DNA from 2 places in the Devosia neptuniae genome. Region 2 is predicted to be linked to the other one. Evidence: predicted binding sites of a transcription regulator. Region 2 holds the regulator's gene; the other holds the start of a gene.
What was found. Region 2 encodes PhoB, which activates phosphate uptake and scavenging genes when phosphate is short. Its sites were predicted from a motif close to TGTCATNNANCTGTCAT; they were not measured.

Region 1 (5,203 bases), 1.5 Mb from region 2:
GCCGGTCCGACCAGCGTAAGCCCCCGCGCGCGATGGCGCCAAACCGCAGGTGAACGCCCTCCACCCGTGGCGAATACACCGAAATCTCGCGGAACGGCCGTGGCGCGACCATCCCCTCCACCCGGCCACTATTGAACTTGATCGCTAGCGCCGGCATGCGATTGCCGTCGGCATCGCGCTGGAACGCATTGGTGCGCACCGATGCTTCCACCAGGTTCAGGAACCGCCGCACAATCGTGTCTTCATCGAGCGACGCCATGGCATCCAGTGCCGCCGCAATCGCCTCGCGCGCCTGTTCGGCCGCCACTTCCCGCTCGGTTGCCCGTGGGTCATGCAGCGCATTGAACAGATCGATCAGCGCGGTCGCCGCTGCACTCTGCTTCACTAAAACGCTGGCAATATAGCGCTGCGAATAGGAAATCCCGATCTGCCGGACATAGCGTGATAGCGCCCGCAGGAATGCGGCATCGTTCCAGGCGAGTCTAGTGCGGCTCACCAGCGTATTAAGCTGATCGCTCTCCGCCGCCCCGTTCCACACCGCCAGCAGCCCTTCCTCGACCGCCGCGCCCCGCGCCGCCACGTCGAACCCGGCTTCAATGGGCTCCAGCACCATATCGTGCAGATACCGCTCCACCCCGTCGCGCGGCACGATCGTATAGGTCCGCTCGTCGATCACCCGGAACCCGAAGGCCTCCAGCATCGGCACGCGGTCGCTCAGCGGAATGGCCGTCTCGCGATGGTAGAATTTCAGTCCCAGCGAGCCATCCGTGCCGGTGCGGCTGCGCAGCCGGATGGCCACGCCCGTGCCATCGCCCAGCGCCTGCAGCGCCGCAATATCGGCATGCGCATCCTCGGCCGTGTTGCGCGATTGATAGGCCGGCGAAAACGCCCCGCGATAGTCGCTGATCGAGGCCGGGTTCGCCGCTGTCGCCGCCAGTGTGTCGCCGAAATTGGAGGTCAGCGCATCCACCCGCGCTTCCAGCTCGCCACGGCTCGGCCGCGGCGTCGGTCCGGCAATCCGCCCGATAATCACATGCAGCCGGACCAGCTCGCCCTCGGGAAAATTCGGATAAAACGCCGAAACCCGCCCGTCATAAACCTGCGCCAGATACCGCGTGATCCGCGCCCGCGCTTCCCCGTCATAGCGGTCACGCGGCACATAAACGAGGATGGAGACGAAATTGTCGAACCGGTCGATGCGCGGCAAAACCCGCACCCGCGGCCGGTCATACAGCGCTGAAATCGCGCTGGAAAATTCATACAGCTGCTCCACACCGATCTGGAACAGCTCGTCGCGCGGATAGCTATCCAGCGCACTCAGCAGCGCCCGCCCGTCATGCCCCAGCGGGTCGAGCCCGGATTTGCGCATCACCTCGGCAATCTTGCGGCGGATGATCGGCACATCGGTATGCGGCATGGCCAGCGCCTGCGCGGTGAACAGCCCCACCACGCGCAGCTCGCCCGTCGCCTCGCCATTGGCGCCAAACAGCTTGATGCCCACATAATCCAGATGCACCCGCCGATGCACCCGCGAGCGCACATTGGCCTTGGTCACCAGCAGCGGTTCGCTCTCCGCCATAAAGGCAGTGTGTTGCGGCGTCGTCTCCACATAATCGGCGCCGCTGCGCAGCACGCGCACGTCGGGGTCCCGCAATATGCCCAGCCCGCTCCCTGCCACCGGGGCAAGCGCTTCGCCCTCGACGCCATATTGGCGCAGGCCCAGGAAGGTAAAATTGTGCTCGATCAGCCAATCGACAAAGGCCAGCGCCTCATCCCGCTGCGGCCCCTTGATCCGCTCCAGATCCTTGGCCGCACGGCGCAGGCGCTCCAGCATCGGCTGCCAGTCGCGCACCGCATGGGCCACATCGCCCATCGTGCTCTTGATCTCGCTCACCAGCCCGTCGACATCGGCCACCGGGTCGCTGTGAATGTGTAAGAGGCTCAGCGAGCGCCCGTCGCCATCATTCACTTCGCCATTGCCCACCAGCACCACCGGATGGGTAAATAGCCGCACATTGCCGCCCGCCGCCCGCACGGCGGCCAGCGCGCTATCGACGATAAACGGCATATCCGGAGACACGATATCGAGCACCAAAGCCTCGCCCGCCGCGACCGGGCGTGTGGCAACAATGCGGCTGTTTTCCCCGTCATAGGCCAGCAAGTGTTTATAGGCCTGCCGCAACACCGATTCGAACGCATCTGGCGCCTGCGTGCCAAGGTCCTCGCCATCGGTCGCCAGAATGGCGGCCTTGAAGAAGCGCCCAAATCCCGGCTCGCTCGCCAACAATAGTGCTGCCCGCTCCAGCATGATCTGCCGGTTGGACCTATCCTCATGCGTCACGTCGTGTACTCCCAGTCTCGCCCCGCCACTGTAGGCACCCCGGCACGCGCTGTCTGCCATCCCTTCGCACAATAGCGCGAGCAGACAATGCGTGGATGACAACGATCAGCCCGCGCCTCCCTCCCTCGAGGGGAGGGCCGAGGGTGGGGTGGCGAGAGCCACCAGCTTGCAGCGTGCCCGCGATCTGGCTAGCCTCCCGCCACGATCCAGGCAGGAGACGAACAATGAGAAAACTACCCAGGATTCTGGCCCTGACCGGCCTCGCTGCGCTGGGCTTTGCGATCACCGCGCATGCGCAGGACCGCACCATCATCAATGTGAGCTACGATCCGACACGCGAGCTCTACCAGCAGTTCAACCAGGCCTTCATCGCCCATTGGCAGGAAACCAAGGGCGAGACCGTGGCCGTGCAGACCACCCATGGCGGCTCTGGCGCCCAGGCTCGCACCGTCATCGATGGTCTCGAAGCCGACGTGGTCACCCTGGCGCTGGAAAGCGACATCAATGCCATCTCCGACGCCGATCCCACGCTGATCCCGGAAAACTGGCGCGGCACTTTCGAAAACAACAACGCGCCCTATACCTCCACCATCGTCTTCCTGGTCCGCAAGGGTAACCCCAAGGGTATCCAGGATTGGGGTGACCTGACCAAGGATGGCGTTGAAGTCATCACGCCCAATCCCAAGACCTCGGGCGGTGCTCGCTGGAATCTGCTGGCCGGTTGGGCCTGGGCCAAGGCTCAGCCCGGCGGCAGCGATGAAACCGCCAAGGCTTACATCACCGATCTCTACAAGCACGTCCCCGTGCTCGATACCGGTGCGCGTGGCTCCACCACCACCTTCGTGCAGCGCGGCATTGGCGATGTGCTCCTTGCCTGGGAGAACGAAGCCTATCTGGCGCTCGAAGAACTGGGCCCCGACGCCTTCGACATCGTGACCCCCTCGGTCTCGATTCTGGCCGAACCGCCGGTCGCTCTCGTTGTCGGCAATGCCGAAAAGAAGGGCAATACCGACGTCGCCACGGCCTATCTGGACTATCTCTATTCCGACGAAGGCCAGAAGATTGCGGCGGCCAACTACTACCGCCCGTTCAAGCCTGAAGCCGCCGCTCCTGAGGACATTGCCCGCTTCGGCAAGGTGAACCTTGTCACCATCGAAGACTTCGGCGGCTGGCGCAAAGCCCAACCCGAATTCTTCGGCGACGGTGGCGTGTTCGACCAGATCTATTCGGGTCAATAAGCGCCAACAAAAAACAAAACGCCGGCTCCAGTGGCCGGCGTTTTTCTTTGGATGGCGCTCCCTTTCGAGCACCTTCTCCCACAAGGAGAGAGGCAAAAAACTCAATGCATAGTCACCGGTCCCACCGGCGACCCCGGACCTTCGCCCACCTTGGGCCCAGCCCAAAACACCACATACAGCAGTTCCACCCCCGCCGCGTCGGTGATCTCGATTGACCGCGGCGCCCGCGCATCCCCGCCCGTGCTCATCGCGCGATCGATGATCGCCCGGCCCAGTTCGGCGGCATTATGTTCGGCAGCATCGAGATCGCTGAATTCGCTCCCATCGGTGTCGCGGATCAGCTCGTCATCGGTGCGGTAATGGAAAAAGTAGCGGGGCATGGACATCTCCCTCGCCGATAGAACTTCCAGCAGCGCCCGAGGGTTGCGCGCCGCCAGCGACAAATCACATCACCCAGCTTGGCACCTTCGTGCCGTTCAGTCGAGAGGGGCTATCCCATGATAGCCATGCCGCTGCCACAACAGCGGCGTGCGGCTGGTCGTGGTCTCCGCTTCGACGATCGCCCCGGCAAACAGCACATGCGTGCCCGTCTCCATCGCGCCGATGACCTCGCAATCGAACGCCGTCACCGCCCCCAGCAGCATTGGATTGCCCGATGGCCACCGCGTCCAGTCGCCCACGCCAAAGCGATCCGCCGGGTCGAGCCGCCCGGCAAAAGCATCGGCCACCGCCGCCTGATCATCGGCCAGCATGGCGATCGAAAAACCACCCGTCTTGGCGATGATATCGGCCATGCGGCTGACAATATCGATGGAGATCAGCAAAGCCGGCGGCGTCGCCGACAGCGAAATCACCGACGTCGCCGTCCGCCCAATCACCTCGTCGCCCCGCCGCGCCGTCACCACGCTTACGGTCGACGCCATCGCCGCCATGGCCGAGCGGAATTCGGCATTGCCGATAGTGGGCCGCCGCGGCGCCCGCAGCGCCATGGAATCTGGCAATTCGAAATCGGCCATTGCTGCTGTCACGATCCTTCTCCCGGACGCTCGGAAAAGAGGTCGCGGAATTTATTGGGCACGCCTTCCATCGCCTTGGCATTGGCGGGCGGCAGGCCTTTTTCGACTATGTTCGGCCACAACCGAGCATATTTGCGGTTCAGCTCCACCCAGCTCTCCAGCCCGCTTTCGCTGTCGGACTTGATCGCGTCGATCGGGCATTCCGGCTCGCACACCCCGCAATCTATGCATTCGTCGGAGTTGATGACCAGCATGTTTTCACCCTCATAGAAGCAATCCACGGGGCAAACCTCCACGCAATCCATATGCTTGCAGGCAATGCAATCTTCAGTGACGACATAGGTCATGGAATAACTCGGAACAGTAAGTAGACCTCATGGTGAGCTTGTCGAACCACGAGGTCGTGCCGTGATGGTGCCACGACCTCGCCCTTCGACAAGCTCAGGATGAGGTCTCGCGGCAGGACCTGAAGCACCGAACCATCCTACGCCCCGATGTCACCCCGGCGAAGGCCGGGGCCCATCCTGAGATATCAGGTCGGTGCAAAATGGTGCGAAACCTCACCCCAAATTGGCTTCCGCAAATTCATAATTCGCCAGCTTATCGAG
Region 2 (5,203 bases):
CCGCGCCGCTCCCGCCAGCGCCGGCCTGCTCGGCGCCTTTGTCGGCACCCTCTGGATGATGATGGTCGTCATCCTGTTGGCCGTCCCGATCGGGGTGGCGTCAGCCATCTATCTTGAGGAATTCGCGCCCAAATCGCGCCTCACCGACCTGATCGAGGTCAATATCAACAATCTGGCTGCCGTGCCCTCCATCGTCTTCGGTCTGCTCGGCGCCGCTGTGTTCATCAATTACATGCACCTGCCCATCTCCGCCCCCATCGTCGGCGGCCTGGTGCTGACCCTGATGACCCTGCCCACCATCATCATCGCCACCCGCGGCGCCCTGCTCGGCGTCTCCCCGGCTCTGCGCCAGGCGGCGCTCGGCATGGGTGCCAGTAAGACGCAGATGGTGTTCCACCATGTGCTGCCGGTCACCTTCCCCTCGATCCTGACCGCCACCATCCTTGGCGTTGCCCATGCTCTGGGCGAAACCGCTCCACTCCTGTTGATCGGCATGAAGGCATTCGTCGCCGCCGTGCCGGCTACCCCGCTCGACCAGGCCACCGCCCTGCCGGTCCAGATCTATCTCTGGCAGGGCAACGAAAACCGCAATTTCTTCGAACCCCGCACCGCCGCGGCGATCATGGTACTGCTCCTCGTCATGATCATGCTCAACGGCGTCGCCATCTATCTTCGCTCGAAGCTCGAAAAGCGCGCTTAACATCGAAGGAAGTGAAAATGGACATGCTCGCCGGCAAGGTTAAGATGACCCACCAGACCGTGAAATCCACCATGAACCCTACTGACGCTCTCGAACGCCCAATCCGCCTGCACACCAAGGATGTCACCGTCCATTACGGTGCCAAGCAGGCCCTGCACGGCATTTCGATCGATATCCCCGACCGCGCCGTCACCTCCTTCATCGGCCCCTCGGGCTGCGGCAAGTCGACCTTCCTGCGCTGCATCAACCGCATGAACGACACTATCGAAGGCGCCAAGGTCGGCGGCCTGATCGAGCTGGATGGCGAGAACATCTACGATCCGTCCCTCGACGTGGTGGAACTGCGCGCCCGCATCGGCATGGTGTTCCAGAAGCCCAATCCCTTCCCCAAATCGATCTATGAAAACGTCGCCTACGGCCCCAAGATTCATGGCCTGGCCCGTTCCAAGACCGATCTGGACGAAATCGTCGTGTCGTCCCTGCGCAAGGCGGGCCTGTTCGAAGAGGTAAAGGACCGCCTCAATGAACCCGGCACCGGCCTCTCCGGTGGCCAGCAGCAGCGCCTCTGCATTGCCCGCGCCATTGCCGTCAGCCCCGAAGTCATCCTGATGGACGAGCCCTGCTCGGCCCTCGATCCGATCGCCACGGCCATCATCGAGGAACTGATCGACGAATTGCGCGAGAACTACACCATCGTCATCGTCACCCATTCCATGCAGCAGGCGGCCCGCGTCAGCCAGCGCACGGCATTCTTCCATCTGGGCAATCTGATCGAGGAAGGCGTCACCGAAGACATCTTCACCAACCCGATCAACAAGCAGACCCAGGATTACATCATGGGCCGTATCGGCTGATCCAAACCCGGACCAAGAGAGACATTGCTATGCCCACTTCCGGCCCCGAACACATCGTCTCCTCCTATAATGACGAGCTCGTCGCCCTGGCCCAGTCGATCGCCGAAATGGGCGGTCAGGTCGAGGTCGCCATCGAAAATGGCACCAAGTCCCTGCTCCGCCTTGATCGCGAACTGGCAGACCTGACCATCATTGCCGATCAGCGCATCGACGACATGCAGCGCAAGATCGACGACATGGCCGTCTCCATGATCGCCCGCCGCCAGCCCATGGCCTCCGATCTGCGCTCGATCATCACCGCCATCCATGTGGCCTCCGATCTCGAACGCGTCGGCGACATGGCCAAGCAATTGGCCCGCCGCTCGCTCAAGCTCGAAGGCCTCAACCTGCAGCCGACCTTCTATAATGGCGTCAAGAACATGACCAATCTGGTCCTGCGCCAGATCAAGGATGCGCTGGATTCCTATTCGAGCCGCGACTCCGCCGGGGCCATCGAAGTGTGCAATCGCGATGACGAGGTGGACGCTATGTACACCTCCCTGTTCCGCGAATTGCTCACCTATATGATGGAAGATCCGCGCAATATCACGCCCTGCACCCATCTGCTGTTCTGCGCCAAGAGCCTGGAACGCATCGGGGACCACGCCACCAATATCGCAGAACGCGCCTATTATCTGCAGACCGGCAAGCAGCTCACATCCGAAGTGGTGGAGCTGCACCGCACCCAGATCAAGGCCTGATCCATGCCTGCAACCATTCTCGTCGTCGAGGACGAAGGCGATATCGCCATCCTCCTGCGCTATAATCTCGAGGCCGAAGGCTTCCGCGTCGTCACCGCGGAAACCGGAGACGAAGCCCAAAGCCAGATTCACGAAAAGCTGCCCGACCTCATCCTGCTCGATTGGATGCTGCCGGAAATCTCGGGGATCGAACTCTGCCGGCGCCTCCGCGCCCGCGAAGAAACCTCGCGCATCCCCATCATCATGCTCACCGCCCGCGGTGAGGAAGAAGAGCGCGTGCGGGGCCTCTCGACCGGCGCCGACGACTATATCGTCAAGCCCTTCTCGGTGCCCGAGCTGATCGCCCGCATCCACGCTCTGCTGCGTCGCGCCAATCCAAATCTCGTCACCGCTGCCCTGCGCGTCGGCGATCTCGAGCTCGACCGCACCACCCACCGCGTGCGCCGCGCCAATCGCGACGTGCATCTGGGCCCCACCGAATACCGCCTGCTCGAATATCTCATGCGCCATCCCGGCCGGGTCTATTCGCGCGAACAGCTGCTCGATGGCGTCTGGGGCAATGACGTCTATGTCGATGAACGCACGGTCGACGTGCATATCGGCCGCCTCCGCCGCGCCATCAATCGCGGCCGCGAATCTGACCCCATCCGCACCGTCCGCGGCGCCGGCTACGCCTTCGACGAACGCTTCGCCCAAGTCGCCTAGACCCAAGCAGAACGTTGCTACGAAATCCCCGCGAAAGCGGGGATTTTCGTTTTAAAAGCAGGAAGAGCAACATCCTGCCCCTCCCCACCCTATCTCCACCCCCACAGTGTCATTCCCGCGAAAGCGGGAACCTCTGTTTTCTCAACCCAACATCCCGAAACGGCGGTTCCCGCTTCCGCGGGAATGACACCGTGGGTCGAACAAATACCTGACCCTTGGCTCCATCGCCTCCCTCCCCCTTGTGGGGAGGGACCGAGGGTGGGGGTGCTGAAGTTTCAACCAATGCCGAGCATTGGGAAGTCCCAGCCCCGACCTCAACCAGATCGCGGTCCCATCCCCCTCCCACCCACCAAACCGCATGCTACCATCCGGCGTCTCTCCCCCCGAGTCGCGCCACCCATGCCCACCTCCACGCCCCGGCAGCTCAATCCGCTGCACCTGCTGATTGCCTTCGGCACCGGGGGCCTGCTCACCCTGATGGTGTTTTTCAACGGCGAGCTGGGCCATTACGGCAACCCGCTCTTTGCCTCCTGGGCCGCCCACGGCACCGGCACCGTAGCCGCCATCCTCTTCCTCGCTTTGCTCTATCGCCGCCGCCCGGCAGCCGAGCCGCAGCCCAAACCAGCCGCCCCGTTTTGGGCCTATCTCGGCGGCATTTCCGGCGCTCTGACGGTCATGTTGACCTCCACCACGGTCAATTCCCCGCTGGCGCTCTCGGGCACGCTGGCACTCGGCCTTGCCGGCCAAGTCGTCTTCAGCCTCGCCGCCGACCGCTGGGGTCTGTTCGGCCTGCCCAAGCGCCGCCTCGAATTGCGCGACCTCGCCGCCGTCCTCCTGATCCTGGCCGGTAGCGCCCTGATCATCCTTGTCGGCATGGGAGGTCGCCCATGATCACCCCCATCCTCTATGCCGTCCTCGCGGGCCTCCTTGTCGGCCTCAGCCGCCAGCTCAACGGCCGCCTCGCCCTCTCCGGCTCGCCCCTGATCGCTTCGTTCTGGAACCATCTTGTCGGCTTTATCGCGCTCACCGCCCTGGGCCTCGCCATCGGCGGCCTCATCCCCGCCGGCGCCGCCACCGCCCCCTGGCACGCCTATATCGGCGGCCCCATCGGCGTCGTCTTCGTCGCCTCCGGCAGCTGGCTCATCCCGCGCATCGGCGCCGTCAACACCGCCCTGCTCGTCATCGGCGGCCAAATGGTCTCCGGCGTGGTGCTCGACCTCGCCCGCGGCACCCCCTCCATCCTCTGGGCCAGCGCCCTAGGCGTGGTGCTCATTCTGGGCGGCATGGCCCTGACACAGCGGCGGCGATAGCAGCAACGTCAGCGACGGTGTTACTCCGGGCGCTTTCAAGAATGCGGTGTCATTCCCGCGAAAGCGGGAACCTCCGTTGACCAGGTTTCCAGGCAAACAGAGGTCCCCGCTTTCGCGGGGATGACACCGTGGGTAATTGTTGGTTCGGGGCACTATCCCGCCCCACCCACCAGGCGCACCCTCCCCTCGACGGGGAGGGAAGGGAGGGGTGACGAGAGCCCAATCCATCCGCTCTATCGCCTCCCTCCCCCTTGAGGGGAGGGATAGAGGGTGGGGGTGCTGAGGCTTCCACAAATATCGAGTGTTTGGTGGCCGCAGCACCCCCACACCCCCATCTATCCCTCTTATCCCCCTTCCCCAAAACCTCCCGCATACTCCCTCCATCTTCCGGGATACGGGCGGCGCTGCAGCGACGAGCGTCCGGAAGCCAGCCGGGGGAGTGGAGGTCGCGCTCCGCTCCGGGTCGAGCGGACGAGGCAATCGGGCGGGAGCTACGGCAAACGCTGGGGCCTGCGATCGCGCCGTCCGACAAAGTCCCGGCACCCCGGGGCGACGTCCGTCTCATTCTAAAACTCATCACGAGGCGAATGCCGTCTCGGGGTCCGTCCGCCTCTTCGATAACCGCACCAGGCGGCGCTTCCGCACGCACAAAAAAGGACCCCGCAAAAGCGGGGCCCCAAACATGCAACAAGACGCCTATCGATCAACCAGCAGCGGTATAAGCCGTCTTCACCACGGTGAAGAACTCCGCCGCATACTTGCCCTGCTCGCGCGGGCCATAGCTCGAACCCTTGCGGCCACCGAACGGCACGTGGAAATCCACACCGGCCGTCGGCACATTGACCATCACCATGCCGGCCTCGGCATTGCGCTTGAAATGCGTCGCATATTTCA

Region 1: N8A98_RS23005 (NAD-glutamate dehydrogenase) is a predicted target of PhoB. The motif match lies at 2,426-2,442, and genes of this name have one in related genera.

Annotation. Positions count from the first base shown of each region.
Region 1 covers NZ_CP104965.1:4,111,313-4,116,515, reverse strand. Annotated here, with positions in the region: gene N8A98_RS23005 (NAD-glutamate dehydrogenase) at 1-2,341, opposite strand, end outside; gene N8A98_RS23000 (sulfate ABC transporter substrate-binding protein) at 2,566-3,579, shown strand; gene N8A98_RS22995 (DUF6894 family protein) at 3,681-3,959, opposite strand; gene N8A98_RS22990 (flavin reductase family protein) at 4,056-4,607, opposite strand; gene fdxA (ferredoxin FdxA) at 4,604-4,942, opposite strand; gene N8A98_RS22980 (superoxide dismutase) at 5,156-5,203, opposite strand, start outside.
Region 2 covers NZ_CP104965.1:2,598,109-2,603,311, reverse strand. Annotated here, with positions in the region: gene pstA (phosphate ABC transporter permease PstA) at 1-700, shown strand, start outside; gene pstB (phosphate ABC transporter ATP-binding protein PstB) at 772-1,554, shown strand; gene phoU (phosphate signaling complex protein PhoU) at 1,584-2,294, shown strand; gene phoB (phosphate regulon transcriptional regulator PhoB) at 2,298-2,999, shown strand; gene N8A98_RS15590 (DMT family transporter) at 3,399-3,890, shown strand; gene N8A98_RS15585 (DMT family transporter) at 3,887-4,309, shown strand; gene N8A98_RS15580 (aldehyde dehydrogenase family protein) at 5,013-5,203, opposite strand, start outside.